Regions from separate parts of the Roseburia sp. genome, predicted to be linked through region 1. Evidence: predicted binding sites of a transcription regulator. Region 1 holds the regulator's gene; the other holds the start of a gene.
The links. The regulator Rex, encoded in region 1, represses fermentation and respiration genes when NADH is low (regulators of the CRP and FNR family bind a similar motif). The targets are predictions, from matches to a motif close to ATTGTTAANTANTTAACAAT.
Positions count from the first base shown of each region.

Region 2: a site for Rex is predicted at 5,002-5,021, ahead of ACDD58_RS01855 (acetyl-CoA C-acetyltransferase). Genes of this name have one in related genera too.

Region 1 is NZ_JBGLEJ010000005.1:666,510-674,093, reverse strand. Features, by position in the region: gene alr (alanine racemase) at 1-655, opposite strand, end outside; gene ACDD58_RS14515 (NAD(P)H-hydrate dehydratase) at 688-2,250, opposite strand; gene ACDD58_RS14510 (redox-sensing transcriptional repressor Rex) at 2,337-2,990, opposite strand; gene abc-f (ribosomal protection-like ABC-F family protein) at 3,115-5,052, opposite strand; gene ACDD58_RS14500 (NADP-dependent isocitrate dehydrogenase) at 5,049-6,260, opposite strand; gene ACDD58_RS14495 (GntR family transcriptional regulator) at 6,275-6,934, opposite strand; gene ACDD58_RS14490 (isopropylmalate/homocitrate/citramalate synthase) at 6,945-7,584, opposite strand, start outside.
Region 2 is NZ_JBGLEJ010000003.1:313,195-320,778, reverse strand. Features, by position in the region: gene carB (carbamoyl-phosphate synthase large subunit) at 1-1,906, shown strand, start outside; gene ACDD58_RS01865 (HD-GYP domain-containing protein) at 2,097-3,392, opposite strand; gene ACDD58_RS01860 (cell wall hydrolase) at 3,618-4,757, shown strand; gene ACDD58_RS01855 (acetyl-CoA C-acetyltransferase) at 5,103-6,284, shown strand; gene ACDD58_RS01850 (3-hydroxyacyl-CoA dehydrogenase family protein) at 6,378-7,250, shown strand; gene ACDD58_RS01845 (acyl-CoA dehydrogenase) at 7,280-7,584, shown strand, end outside.

The sequences.
Region 1 (7,584 bases):
TATTTGCATCTGGAATATCGACAATCCCTGCACTGTTTGAACAGTGATGAATCGGAATACTTACGCCACGGTCTTCTAACATGCCGATCATTTTCTTGAAAAGTCCGATCTGCTGGTAGGTTGGTTCCTTATCTTTTTCATCCGCTTTCGCAAAATGGGTAAAAATACCCTCCACTATAATATGCGGCAGTTTTGAAAGCTGTGCCATCTCATCTGCTGCGTCTTCTGTGACCTGATAACCGATCCGGCTCATTCCGGTATCGATCGCGAAATGGATCTTGCAGTCTCTTCCGATACTTGCTGCGGCAACGGAAAGTTTTTCTGCCATCTCTTTTGTAAATACGGTTGGACGGATACCTGCTTTAATCATATCCACATACTGGTCCGGGAATACATATCCTAAGATCAGGATCGGTTTCTGGATTCCGTGATTACGAAGGATAAGTCCTTCCTCAACCGTGGCAACTGCATAACCATAAAGATAATCCAGTTTTTCAATCGTCTCTGCAATCTCTACGGCACCATGTCCGTAGCCATCTGCCTTAATGACAGCCATAATTTTTGTGTCTTTTGCAATGTTTCCGCGCATCGCATCCATGTTGTGTAGAATTGCATCCAGATCGATTTCCGCATGCACTCTGCTGTATCTGTTCATGTTGATCCTCCATCTATTTTGTGTACCGTTTTTTATTCAACGAATTTTTGTTCATTATCGATCGGCTTTGTAGTATAAATATTCAGAACTTTTTTAATACCACAGATCAGATCTGAGGCTGTAAGCCCCTGTAACCCCGTTGTGCGTATCATAAGATCACCGGACAGACCATGAAGATATACCCCAAGAGGAGCCGCCTGGTAAGGTGTTATTTTCTGTGCCATAAGTGTACCGATCACACCGCTTAACACATCTCCGCTTCCTGCTGTTGCCATTCCGGAATTGCCAGAAAGATTCAGGTATTTTTTACCATCCGGCAGTGCAGTTACGGTATGTTCGTCTTTTAAGACACATACAACGTGATATTCTTTTGCATAATCCGCAGCAGTCTGAAGCAAATGATGCTGGATCTCATTGACTGTTTTTCCGGTAAGCCGGCTCATCTCTCCGGGATGAGGTGTGATCACTGCCGGGATTTTAAAATTTTTCCAGATATCTGCCTCTGGTAAGTCATTCTGCTCTGCTATCAGATTTAACGCATCCGCATCAAAAAGAATTGCTTTCTTTTCCTGTGACGTTCCATATTCTAACACAAAATTTAATATCTGTGCAGCAGTTTTTTCTTTCCCAAGCCCGGGACCTGCCACAATGGCATCTGCCCAATCAAAAGCCTCCTGTAATACAGCCTTCCCCGGAGCAGCATTTTTATCATAAGTAGTAAGAACCGCCTCTGGAACACAGCTCTGTAAAATAATCCTGTTTTCTTCCGGCGTCAGCACACGCACCAGACCGCATCCTGTGGCGTAAGCAGCTTTTGCAGATAAAACTGCCGCCCCTGCCATATTGACACTTCCTGCGATCAGCAAAAGTTTTCCATAGCTTCCTTTATTAGAATGACTTTTTCTCTCCGGGAGCAGCAATAAATCTTTCGTTTCCAATGCCATTACTGACGGTGTCTCTCCCAGCCAGCTTTCTTTCGTGATACCGATATCACATACGATCACTCTGCCGGCATATTCATTTCCCGGCCAGAGAATACTGCCTAATTTCGCAAATGCGAATGTGATCGTGATATCTGCACGAAATGCCATACCAAGGACAGCACCTGTATCTGCAGAAATTCCGGATGCAATATCCACTGCCACTTTTTCTCCCGGAAGTGTATTCATACAACATAATATATCTGCATAAGTACCAGTCACGTCTCTCGACAACCCTACACCAAATAGTGCATCTATGACAGTTGTTGGTCTGATCTGTTCCGGTAAATCCGTATAGACAGGAACACCATATGCATTTAAAATATCCTGCTGGATTCTGTTTTGCTCCGAGCAATGATCTTTATTTCCAGCAAAAACAACTGTAACAGTATGTCCCTCCAGAAATAAAAGGCGGGCGATCGCAAAACCATCTCCACCATTATTTCCGCTGCCGCATACGATAAGAACTTCTGAGAGATCAACCTTTTGCTTATGGAGTTCATTTACAAATGTTATTGCTGCATGCTCCATCAGAAGAAGTCCCGGAACTTTAAAATGTAAAACGGTATTTACGTCATATTTTTGCATTTCCCTGCTGTTTACAAGATACTTCATGATAATAAGCCCCCTGTTATAAGCAAAAAACGCCGCACAAAGATCTGTGCGGCAGCTAATTGCTTCCTGAATTTATGGCACCCTTTTCAGTTGCCGTTTTTTTCTGCTTTTTTGTTTCTGACAATGTTGTAAGATAACTGCATCAAACTGTCGGAAAGATGTACATTCTCTACAACAACATTTTTATCAATGAGCTCCAGGTCTACATGCGCAAAATTCCAGATTGCGCGGATTCCAAGTCCGACTAGTCTGTTTGCAATGGCATCAGCCTTTTCCTTTGGCATAGTAAGCGCCGCAATATCCACCTGATTTTCTGCACAGAAACTCTCTAATTCATCCAGCATGCGGATTTTGATTCCACGCACGGTCACACCGTCCAATGCAGGATTTACATCAAACAGTCCTATGATCACAAAACCAAGTTTTTCAAATTTCACATAGTTTGTAAGTGCCTGTCCAAGATTACCTGCACCCACCACAATAATATTGTGTCTTTCATTTAAACCTAATATCTTACCGATTTCCTCATATAAAAACTTTACATTATAACCATAACCCTGCTGGCCAAAACCACCAAAATTATTCAGATCCTGTCTGATCTGGGATGCGGTCACATTCATTCGTTTACTCAGATCATTGGATGATATACGTTCTACACCGGCATCTAAGAGTTCTCCGAGGTAGCGGTAATAACGCGGCATTCTCCGGATAACTGCCTGTGATATTTCTTTTTCCTGCACAAAAGGTTCCACCTTTCTTACGTTCTCTCGTTTATTATAGTGATTTCCCCTGTGTCTGTCAATGTGTGAAAAATTTAACTATCTTTTTTCAATAAGATATTTTCTGCTTTGTCAGGAAATATCATCAATCAGTTCCATCTAACTGCATTGACAGCTCTTCCCAGGTTTCATAGCAGGTTTCCAGTCGTTCCCTGCACTCCTGCTGTCTTGCTGCAAGCTCATTTAATTTTGCGGAATTAACTGCGTTTTCCGGCTTTGCACATTCTTCATCGATCATGCTTATTTCACTTTCAAGTGCGGCAATCTCTTCCTCGGCTTTTTTTAAACTGTTTTCAATTTTACGAATCCTTGCCTGCTCTGCTTTTTGTGCCTGCCAGTCGAGCTTATTAACGGCATCATCCTGTTTCTTAGGCTGCACATCTGAAGTTTCTGGCTGTTTCACATACAACTGCGTCATAATATCATGTTTTTCCAGATAATAATCATAATTTCCGATATAATTTACAATTGTTTCACCTGTCAGCTCCAGGATTCTTGTTGCTGTCTGATTGATAAAATAGCGGTCATGTGAAACAAAAAATACCGTTCCTGTATACTGGTTTAATGCAGATTCCAAAATTTCCTTGGATGTAATGTCCAGATGGTTTGTCGGCTCATCTAAAATAAGAAAATTAGCATCTGAAAGCATCAGTTTTGCCAGGGAGACACGGCCTCTTTCACCACCGCTTAAATCTGAGATCCGCTTAAACACATCATCATTTGTAAATAAAAAGGCTGCCAGTACATTGCGGATCTTTGTGTTATTCAGCTCTGGATAAGCATCTGAGATCTCTTCAAATATGGTTTTATCCATATGTAAAAGCTGATGTTCCTGATCGTAATATCCAATGTGAACATTCGAACCAAGTGTTACCGTACCACCATCTGCCTGTATCAGATTATTGATGATCTTTAAGATGGTCGTTTTCCCGGTTCCGTTATTGCCGATCAGTGCTACCCGCTCCCCACGTTTAATCTCGAATGAGATATCCGAAAACAATGTAACCGGCGGATATGATTTTGCAAGACCTGACACCGTAAGGACATCATTTCCGCTGACCACATTTGGCTCTAACACGATCTTAATGTCTGTATTGTCCTCAACCGGTTTTTCAATACGTTCTATCTTGTCTAACATCTTTTCGCGGCTCTCCGCACGCTTGATGGATTTTTCACGGTTAAACGATTTTAACTTTGTGATAACTTCTTCCTGATGTCTGATCTCACGCTGCTGATTATAATATTGTTTTAACAGATCTTCACGGACTTTTGCTTTCTTCTTCGCAAAATCCGAGTAATTTCCCTGATATACATACGCTTTATGCTGGAAAATCTCTACAACTTTTGTGACAACGCGATCCAGGAAATAACGGTCATGTGCTACGATCACAACAGCCCCTTTGTAAGCCCGCAGAAAATTCTCAAGCCAGCGGATCGACTCCATATCCAGATGGTTCGTCGGCTCATCTAAAAGCAGTACATCCGGCTTTGTGACTAAAAGTTTGCCAAGGGAAACTCTTGTTTTCTGTCCTCCGGATAACTCGCTCATCTGTTTGCTCAAATCTTCATCTGAAAAACCAAGTCCTTTTAAAATACCGGTTACTTCACTCCGGTATGCATATCCGCCCTGCAGTTCAAATTCGTGGCTCAGACGATGATAAACCTCCATCAGTTTTTCCAGTTCCCCACCGGTCTGCTGATTCATTTCTGACTCCATATTGCGGAGTTTCTGTTCCATTTCAAGGATGTCAGCTCTTGCATTAAGAACTTCGTCATAAATGGTTCTGTGCCCCGATACATCCTGATACTGTGCCAGATAACCGATTGTTTTATCTTTTGCAAGGATCACTTCACCGGTATCGGACGTTTCTTCGCCCATAATAATTTTAAGCAGCGTAGACTTGCCGGCACCATTGATGCCGACAATCGCTGCTTTTTCGTTTGCTTCAATATGAAAACTTACATCTTTTAAGATCTCATCTGTTCCAAAAGACTTTGAGATACTCTGACATGACAAAATCATTTTAAACTTTCCTCTAATGTTGTTCTGATTGCCTTGATGAAATTTTCGCTGTTTAATACAACCGGATTCGGATTTGTAGTAATCAGCGCAAGGTCTTTTGTCATTTTACCATCTTCAATGGTCTTTATACAAGCCTTTTCAAGTTTTTCTGCAAAATCAGATAATGCCTGGTTAGAATCAAGTTCTCCACGTTTCTTAAGTGCACCTGTCCATGCAAAAATAGTTGCAACAGAGTTTGTGGATGTCTCCTCACCTTTTAAGTGTTTGTAATAATGGCGCTGTACCGTTCCATGTGCAGCTTCATATTCATAATATCCATCCGGGGAAACTAATACAGAAGTCATCATGGCAAGTGAACCAAATGCACTTGAAACCATATCACTCATGACATCTCCATCATAATTTTTACATGCCCAGATATAACCACCCTCAGACTTCATTACACGTGCAACTGCATCATCGATCAATGTATAAAAATAGGTAATACCTGCTTTTTCGAATTTTTCTTTGTACTCTGCATCAAAGATTTCCTGGAAAATGTCTTTAAAGGTATGATCGTATTTTTTTGAAATCGTATCCTTTGTTGCAAACCACAGATCCTGTTTTGTATCCAGTGCATAATTAAAACAGCTTTTTGCGAAACTTTCAATGGAATTGCAAAGGTTATGCTGTCCCTGAACAACGCCTGCTCCGGTAAAGTTGTGGATCAGTTCTCTCGTCTCTGTACCATCTTCCGCTGTATATACCAGCTCACATTTGCCTGCTCCAGGAATCTTCATCTCAGTTGCTTTATATACATCGCCATATGCATGACGCGCGATCGTGATCGGTTTTTTCCAGTTCTTTACACATGGCTCGATCCCTTTTACAACGATCGGTGCACGGAATACCGTTCCATCTAACATGGCGCGGATCGTACCATTCGGGCTTTTCCACATTTCTTTTAAATTATATTCTGTCATACGTGCTGCATTTGGTGTGATCGTTGCACATTTTACAGCAACACCGTATTTCTTTGTTGCATTGGCAGAGTCAACGGTAACCTGATCATTTGTCTCATTACGATGCTCTAATCCAAGATCATAATACTCTGTTTTTAAATCAATAAACGGCAGAAGTAATTCATCTTTGATCATTTTCCAGAGGATTCTTGTCATCTCATCTCCGTCCATCTCTACCAGTGGTGTTGTCATTTTGATTTTTTCCATTATGTTCTCCTTTTCTATTGAAATAAATTGTCCCATCCGTAATTGTCCATATTGTGAATGGTGTTCATCATATGCTCATTTGCAAGTTTTTCTGCCAGATTGGCATCATGTTTTTTTAATGCTTCCACAATCTGTCTGTGTTCCTGATTCGATTGCACAGAACGTTTTGGATCTGCAAGTGTGATTTTACGTACACGCTGCACATAATGATGAAAATCAAGCAGCACATGTTTCAGCTCTTTACTGTCAGAAGCGTTATATAAAATTTCATGGAAACGGTTATCTAATTCCACGACTTGTTCTGAATTTCCTTTTGCTGCATGGAAATCAGACAGATATATATTTTCATCCAGTTCATCTAACTGCTCTTTTGTGATATTGTCCGCAGCCCACTTTGCACACAGTCCCTCCAAACGTGACCGTATCTCGTAAATATCCTGAATATCTTTCTTGGAAATACCTACAACATAAGCACCCTTATTCGGAATGATGGTGACTAATCCTTCCAGTTCAAGCTGGCGGAGCGCCTCACGCACCGGAGTACGGCTGACGCCTAACTCTTCGCCGATATTTTTTTCCTTCAGTTCTTCGTCTGTCGCATATTTTCCGGATAAAATATTCTCACGGATCGTATGGAACACACGAGAACTTAAGGAATAATTATCCTCTCCCATATATGACACCTCATGCTCCTATTGTTACATTTAATTCCTTACAGCATTTTTCAATTTCTTCTACTAATTCCTTATCCGTCAGTACCGTAACACGTCCATCCTCATACTGCTTGTCTACCCAGACTTTTACTTTTTTTACAAGTTCTGAGTTCTTATCGACACTCTTATCTTTCGGAAGATGATAATATGAGTTGATCCAGAGAGCAATTCCTGCAAGACCGGATGTGTTGGAAACAGATACTAATGGCGGTCTGTTTAAGAATTTTCCGGTATCAAAAATATTATAGATCTCCTCATTTTTCAGAAGTCCGTCCGCATGGATTCCAGCTCTTGTAACGTTAAAATTACTGCCGACAAACGGTGTACGGCTCGGCTGCACATATCCAAGCTCTTTTTCAAAATATTCCGCCAGCTCTGTGATCACTGTGGTATCCATACCATCGAGTGTTCCCTTTAACTGTGCATATTCAAAAACCATAGCCTCAAGCGGTGTGTTACCGGTACGCTCTCCGATACCGAACAGGGAGCAGTTGACACCACTGGCTCCATAAAGCCATGCCGTCGTAGAGTTATTAACTGCTTTATAGAAATCATTATGACCATGCCATTCGATCAGTTCAGAAGGTACACCTGCATGTGTGGTCAAACCA
Region 2 (7,584 bases), on a different contig from region 1:
GATCGCAGAGGCACTGCGCAGAGGCGTAAGCTATGACAAGATCCATGAGATCACGAAGATCGACCGCTGGTTTATTGACAAACTTGCCATCCTGGTTGAGATGGAAAACCAGTTAAAGAATGAGCCTTTGACTGTAGAATTATTAAAAGAAGCAAAACGCATCGAGTTCCCGGACAGCGTTATTGCAAAACTGACCGGAAAGACCGAAAAAGAGATCCATGACATGCGTTATGAAAATGGTATCGTGGCAGCATTCAAGATGGTAGATACCTGTGCCGCAGAGTTTGAGGCATCCACACCGTACTACTATTCCGTATTCGGAAGCGAGAACGAAGCCATTGAGACAAATCCGAAGAAAAAAGTACTTGTACTTGGTTCCGGACCTATCCGTATCGGACAGGGTATCGAGTTTGATTACTGTTCCGTACACTGTACCTGGGCATTTGCAAAAGAGGGATGGGAGACGGTTATCATTAACAATAACCCGGAGACAGTTTCTACCGACTTTGATATTGCTGACAAACTTTATTTTGAGCCTCTGACACCGGAAGATGTAGAGAGCATCGTAAAGCTGGAAAACCCGGACGGAGCTGTCGTGCAGTTTGGTGGACAGACCGCGATCAAATTAACCGAGAGTCTGATGAAGATGGGCGTTAAGATCCTTGGAACAAAAGCAGAGGATGTCGATGCGGCAGAGGACCGTGAGCTTTTCGATGAGATCCTGGAAAAAACACAGATTCCGAGAGCTGCAGGTGGAACTGTATTTACCGCAGAGGAGGCAAAAGAAGTTGCAAACCGTCTCGGCTATCCGGTACTGGTAAGACCTTCCTATGTACTCGGTGGACAGGGTATGAAGATCGCATTCAACGATGATGAGATCGAGGAATTTATCGGTATCATCAATCGTATCGCACAGGATCACCCGATTCTCGTAGATAAATATTTACAGGGAAAAGAAATCGAGGTCGATGCTGTATGTGACGGAACCGATATCTTAATTCCTGGTATCATGGAGCATATCGAACGTACCGGTGTACACTCCGGAGACAGTATTTCCGTATACCCGGCACCGACGATCAGTGACCATGTAAAAGAGACAATCGTTGAGTATACGAAACGTCTTGCACAGGCACTGCATGTCATCGGACTGATCAATATCCAGTTCATCGCTATGGATGAGCAGGTATATGTCATTGAGGTAAACCCGCGTTCTTCGAGAACTGTGCCATACATCAGCAAAGTCACCGGTATTCCGATCGTTGATCTTGCAACGAAAGTAATTATCGGTGATACCATCCGCGGACTTGGCTATGAGCCGGGGCTTGCACCGACCGCAGATTACATTGCGATCAAGATGCCGGTATTCTCCTTCGAGAAACTGCGTGGCGCTGAGATCTCCTTAGGACCGGAGATGAAATCAACCGGTGAGTGTCTTGGTATTGCAAAGACCTTCAACGAGGCTCTCTACAAAGCATTCCTTGGCGCAGGCGTAACTTTACCGAAGTACAAACAGATGATCATGACAGTAAAAGATGCAGATAAACCGGAAGCAGTCGGTGTTGCAAAACGTTTTGAGGCACTTGGCTACAAGATTTACGCAACGAGAAGCACCGCAAAATATTTACAGGAGCACGGCGTCAATGCACTTCGTGTCAACAAGATCTCTCAGGAGTCACCGAACGTTATGGACTTAATCTTAGGACATAAGATCGACCTTGTCATCGACACACCGACACAGGGAAATGGTGATAAGACCAGAGACGGATTCCTGATCCGGAGAAATGCAATCGAGACAGGTGTTTACTGTATCACAGCAATGGATACGGCAAATGCGTTGGCACGCAGCTTAGAGACTGCGACCGATGATCTGACACCGGTGGATATTGCGACCGTAAAGAACTTGTAGTTTTTTGAATCTTATAATATAGAAAAAACAGCACAAATCCAAAAGGAGGCGTGCTGTTTTTGCTTTTGCGGAATATGGATATTGGCGACAACATGAAAAAACGACATGAAAGCAGTTAAGAAATTGCTTTCATGTCGTTTTTTATATCGCCGGAATATCCACTCCAACATATAGAAAAAAGTCGCGCGGATTAACGGAGTTTCATTTTTTTGCGCGGTTTCTTTTGGGCCAGTGGTTTTTCTGTGCCCAAAGCATCCTGCGGGATCACAGATGCACTACTCATTAAGGCGCTTGCCGCTTTTTGTTCCAGTTTACTTTGATTGTGCTGTGCAATCTGAAGCTTGACCTTGCGGAAACGGTCTGCCGTTTCTTTGATGTAGGCATCGGAAACAAAATGCTTTACAGAATCTTTATCCAATGCGATACGGTTGTCCATGGTTTTCATGATATCTGTGATCTTTAAAGATTTGTTGATCACCGGGTCACTTAAATCGTATATCATGTTTGTGGAAAACTTCAGTACCATCGGATGAAGAAAATCAGCCGGATTCTCTGCAAGCACAAGGGCTTTTTCGCCATCGGAAAGATCTACACATGCACCGGTAGGAAGAATATGGATACATTCTGCTAAAGCGGAAAGTACGAGCGGATTGTAGGTGGCTTTATCCTTTTTCAGACGTCCCATGGCAGCAATTTCTGAAATTGGCGGTTTGTTAATGTTCATTGCGGTCAGATGGTCAAATTCGTCCGCTACTGCTAAAATATCGACGAGAAGACGGATATTGTCTGCCGGTTCTTTGACTTTTAAAGTACGGCTGTTTTTAAAAATGATCTGCTGGATAATATCAAGCGTATGTACCGGGAATTTATAATCACCACGGTCCGGGCGGAGTGTTTCATAACCGCGCTCTAAGTTGAGCTGGATAAAATCCTTATCTGCTGTTGTAAGGTCATCCCCTTTGTCTAACACTGTCTGTGGTACATACAGATAACCAAAATCGTAGAGAAGCGCAGCTGTGATAAGGGCTGTCTGTTCTGCAGCAGGCAGATGCATCTGATTTGTGATCATCGCACAGAGAATGCCGACACTGATGGAATGTTTGTAAACAAAATCTGCAGAACTTCGCAGGTTTTGTGCAAAATTTAATTTGTGATCAAGACTGCCGTAATGTGTCTGGATGTCTCTGACGAGATCGCTCAGCGAAACAGGTGCTTGATTGGCCTGCAGACGATCCATATTTTCTTTTAATTTAAAAACATATATAGTCTGGAACTGTTCGAATTCAAGATCCTCTCTGGAAAGAGGCGGTACCGGCTCTGCCGGCTCAAGAATAAAAATACCGATCAGACCAAAGTTTTCGATACTGTTAATACCCTGCATGGTTAAAAGTGTGTCTCTTTCATAAAGAAGAACACCCATCTTATTGTAGATTGGTTTTGCAAGTCTCATGCCGGGTTTTAAATCTGCTGTTTTTACAAATTGCATAGGTAAATCCTCCCCCTGTGATGATTATCAGGCTCTTTTTATACCATATCCAGACATCAGATGCCTGAATATTCCCCCAATAATGGTATGTGAAAAAATTAATATTCATATTGTGCTTTACATGCTATAATACCATATTAATAGAAGAAATACAATGAACGAAAAATACAACAGTAGCAGAAAGCTTACTGTTCAGCCGAAAGGAACAGCATGAGACACAATTTTTTGAGAAGAATCCTGGGAGGAATACTGACCGGCTGCATACTTGTTACGGCAACTGTCCATGCAGGAACGACACAGAAAGATATTGATAAGGCAAAAGACCAGATCACAGACCTTAAGAAACAGAAAGAAGATGCGAAAGATCAGGTGGACAGCCTGACCAATGAAAAACAGGGATTGGAGAGCGACCTTAGCGGACTGAACGGACAGTTAAATACGATCACTTCCGATATGAACCAGTTAGAGCAGCAGGCAGCGCAGAAAGAGGACGAGATCAATACGGCGGCGGAAGATCTGAAACGTTCCGAGGAACGATCTGCAGAACAGTATGAAGATATGAAAGTGCGCATTCAGTATATTTATGAAAATGGCAATCAGTCTGTATGGGACATGCTTATTCATGTGTCCTCCATCGCAGAATTTTTAAATCAGGCGGAATATACAAGTGCAATCAATCAGTATGACAGAAATATGCTTACGGCATATCAGGAGCTCACGGAGCAGATCAAAAAACAGAAAAAGGAACTCGAGGAGCAGAAGGAAGAACTGACTGTATTACAGCAGGAAAAACAGAAAGAGCAGGAAAAAGTCAACAGCCTGATCGAGGATACGCAGAAGAAGATACAGGAATCCAGCGAGAAAATTGAAGATGCACAGTCCGATGTGGAATCGATCGATGCAAAGATCGAGAAAATGATCGAATACGAAAAGCAGCTTGAGATACAGAAGGCAAAAGAGGATGCTGCGCGCCTTGCAGCCATCAAAAAGCAGGAACAGGAAAACAGGTCGAATGTGACATACGCACCGGCCCAGAGCGATGCGTATCTGTTAGCTGCCATCATCCAGTGTGAGGCATGGGGCGAGTCATATGATGGAAAACTTGCGGTGGGCAGCGTGATCATGAACCGTGTCAGAAGTTCCTATTTTCCGAATACAGTTTCCGGTGTGATTTATCAGGGAGGGCAGTTCTCTCCGGTTGCCAGCGGTCGTCTTGCATACCGTCTGGAGCAGGGAGTTGCTTCTGATTGTATGAGTGCAGCACAGGCGGTGCTGGGTGGAACGAGCACAACAAATTGTCTGTATTTTCGTGTGAATAACGGCATTATAGAAGGAACAGTTATAGGTAATCATGTGTTTTATTAAACAAAATGATAAAATGATAAAAATTTAACAAAAAACCCCGCAAAATGGAGCAAAAAGGATGTAAAAAATTGTTTACAAGGATGAAAAATAAAGAAAGCTATTGCAATTAATTGTGAAATATGTTAGCATATGAAAGTACAAGAAATGCAGAAAAATAGCTGATTACATAGCAAATAAGCTTTTTAAAATGAAAGAAAAAAAGATAAATTTCAACCGAAAGTTTGAATTTATTTTTTTAAAAAAGATTGTTAAAAAATTAACAGCATTTTTCGGCAACTTTAAAGAGAAAGAAACAAATTCTCTGCAAAAGCAGAGCTTTGTGTTAAATTGAAAGGAGAATTCAAAATGGCAAAGAAAGTAGTTTTAGCAGGTGCCTGCCGTACCGCAATCGGTAAAATGGGTGGAGCATTAAGCAATACTCCAGCAGCAGACTTAGGTGCAATCGTTATCAAAGAGGCTTTAAGAAGAGCAAACGTTAAACCGGAGATGGTTGACGAGGTAAAAATGGGTTGTGTAATCCAGGCAGCTCAGGGACAGAACGTTGCACGTCAGGCAGCAATCAAAGCAGGACTGCCAATCGAAGTTCCGGCAATCACGATCAACGTTGTTTGTGGTTCTGGTTTAAAATGTGTCAATGATGCAGCTACCATGATCATGGCAGGTGAAGCTGATATCGTTGTTGCAGGTGGTATGGAAAACATGTCTATGGCACCATATGCTATGACAAAAGCTCGTTTTGGATATCGTATGAACAATGCAACGATCATCGATACAATGGTAAATGATGCATTAACAGATGCATTCAACCACTATCATATGATGATCACTGCAGAGAACGTATGTGATAAATATGGCATTACAAGAGAAGAACTTGACGAGTTCTCAGCAAACAGCCAGCAGAAATGTGAAAAAGCAATCGCTGAAGGCAAATTTGATGATGAGATCGTTCCGGTTCCTGTTAAAGTGAAAAAAGAGATCGTTGATTTCGTGAAAGATGAGGGACCACGTGCCGGTACAACTGCTGAGTCTTTAGCAAAATTAAAATGCTGCTCCGGTAAAGAGGGCGGACTTGTTACAGCAGGTAACGCTTCCGGTATCAACGATGGTGCAGCAGCAATCGTTGTTATGAGTGAAGAAAAAGCAAAAGAGCTTGGTGTTACACCAATGGCTACATGGGTAGCAGGTGCTCTTGGTGGAGTTGAGCCTGAAATCATGGGTGTTGGACCTGTTGCTTCTACAAGAAAAGTATTAGCAAAAACTGGTTTATCTATTGATGATATGGACTTAATCGAAGCAAACGAAGCATTCGCAGCTCAGTCTATCGCAGTAGCAAGAGATCTGAAATTCGATATGTCAAAAGTAAACGTAAACGGTGGTGCAATCGCATTAGGACACCCGGTAGGTGCTTCCGGATGCCGTATCCTTGTTACATTACTGCATGAGATGCAGAAGAGAGACGCTAAGAGAGGTCTTGCTACACTTTGCATCGGCGGTGGTATGGGATGCTCTACAATCGTTGAGAGATAATAGTTTTTTATAGTAATTCCCGGGGAATGACTTCCCGGGGATTGCATTTTTCAAACATACAGTTAACATAATTATTTTCAGGAGGTAACCGAAATGAAGGTTGGCGTTATTGGTGCAGGAACTATGGGACAGGGCATTGCAAAAGCATTTGCTCAGGTAGAAGGATATGAAGTAGCACTTTGCGATATCAAGCAGGAGTGGGCTGAAGGCGGAAAAGAGAAAATCAAAAAAGGTTATGCAAGATTAGTAGAAAAAGGAAAAATGACACAGGAAGCTGTTGATGGCATCCTTGCAAAAATCACTCCAGGTTTAAAAGAAGACCTTTGCAAAGACTGTGATCTGATCGTAGAGGCAGCTTTCGAGAACATGGAAGTAAAGAAAACTACTTTCAAAGAATTAGACGAGATCGCAAAACCAGATTGTATCTTCGCTTCTAACACATCCAGTCTTTCCATCACAGAGATCGGAAACGGATTAAACCGTCCAATGGTTGGTATGCATTTCTTCAACCCGGCAGACCGTATGAAACTGATCGAGGTTATCGCTGGTGTGAATACTCCGGATGAAACTGTTTCCGCTATTAAGAAAATTTCTGAAGAGATCGGAAAAACTCCGGTACAGGTTAATGAGGCTGCTGGTTTCGTTGTAAACCGTATCTTAATCCCAATGATCAACGAAGCTGCATTCATCAAAATGGAAGGTGTTTCCGATATCGCTGGTATCGATGCAGCTATGAAACTTGGTGCTAACCACCCAATGGGACCGTTAGAGTTAGGTGATTTCATCGGTCTTGATATCTGCCTTGCTATCATGGATGTACTTTACAAAGAGACAGGCGACAGCAAATATCGTGCATGCCCACTGATCCGTAAGATGGTTCGTGGTGGTAACCTTGGAGCAAAGAGCGGCAAGGGATTCTATGTATACAATGCTGATCGTACAAAGACTCCGGTCGATGCTCAGTAAAATAAATATTTATGGAGGAAAATTAGATCATGGATTTCACTTTAGACAAGAAACATGAAATGGCGCGTTCCTTATTCAAGGAATTTGCTGAAACAGAAGTAAAACCGCTTGCACAGGAAACAGATGAGACAGAAGCTTTCCCGGCAGAAACGGTTAAGAAAATGCAGAAATACGGATTCATGGGAATCCCGGTTCCGAAAGAATATGGTGGACAGGGTTGTGATCCTCTTACATACGTTATGTGCGTAGAAGAGTTATCTAAAGTTTGCGCAACCACAGGTGTTGTTGTATCTGCACATACATCTCTCTGCATCGATCCGATCATGACATATGG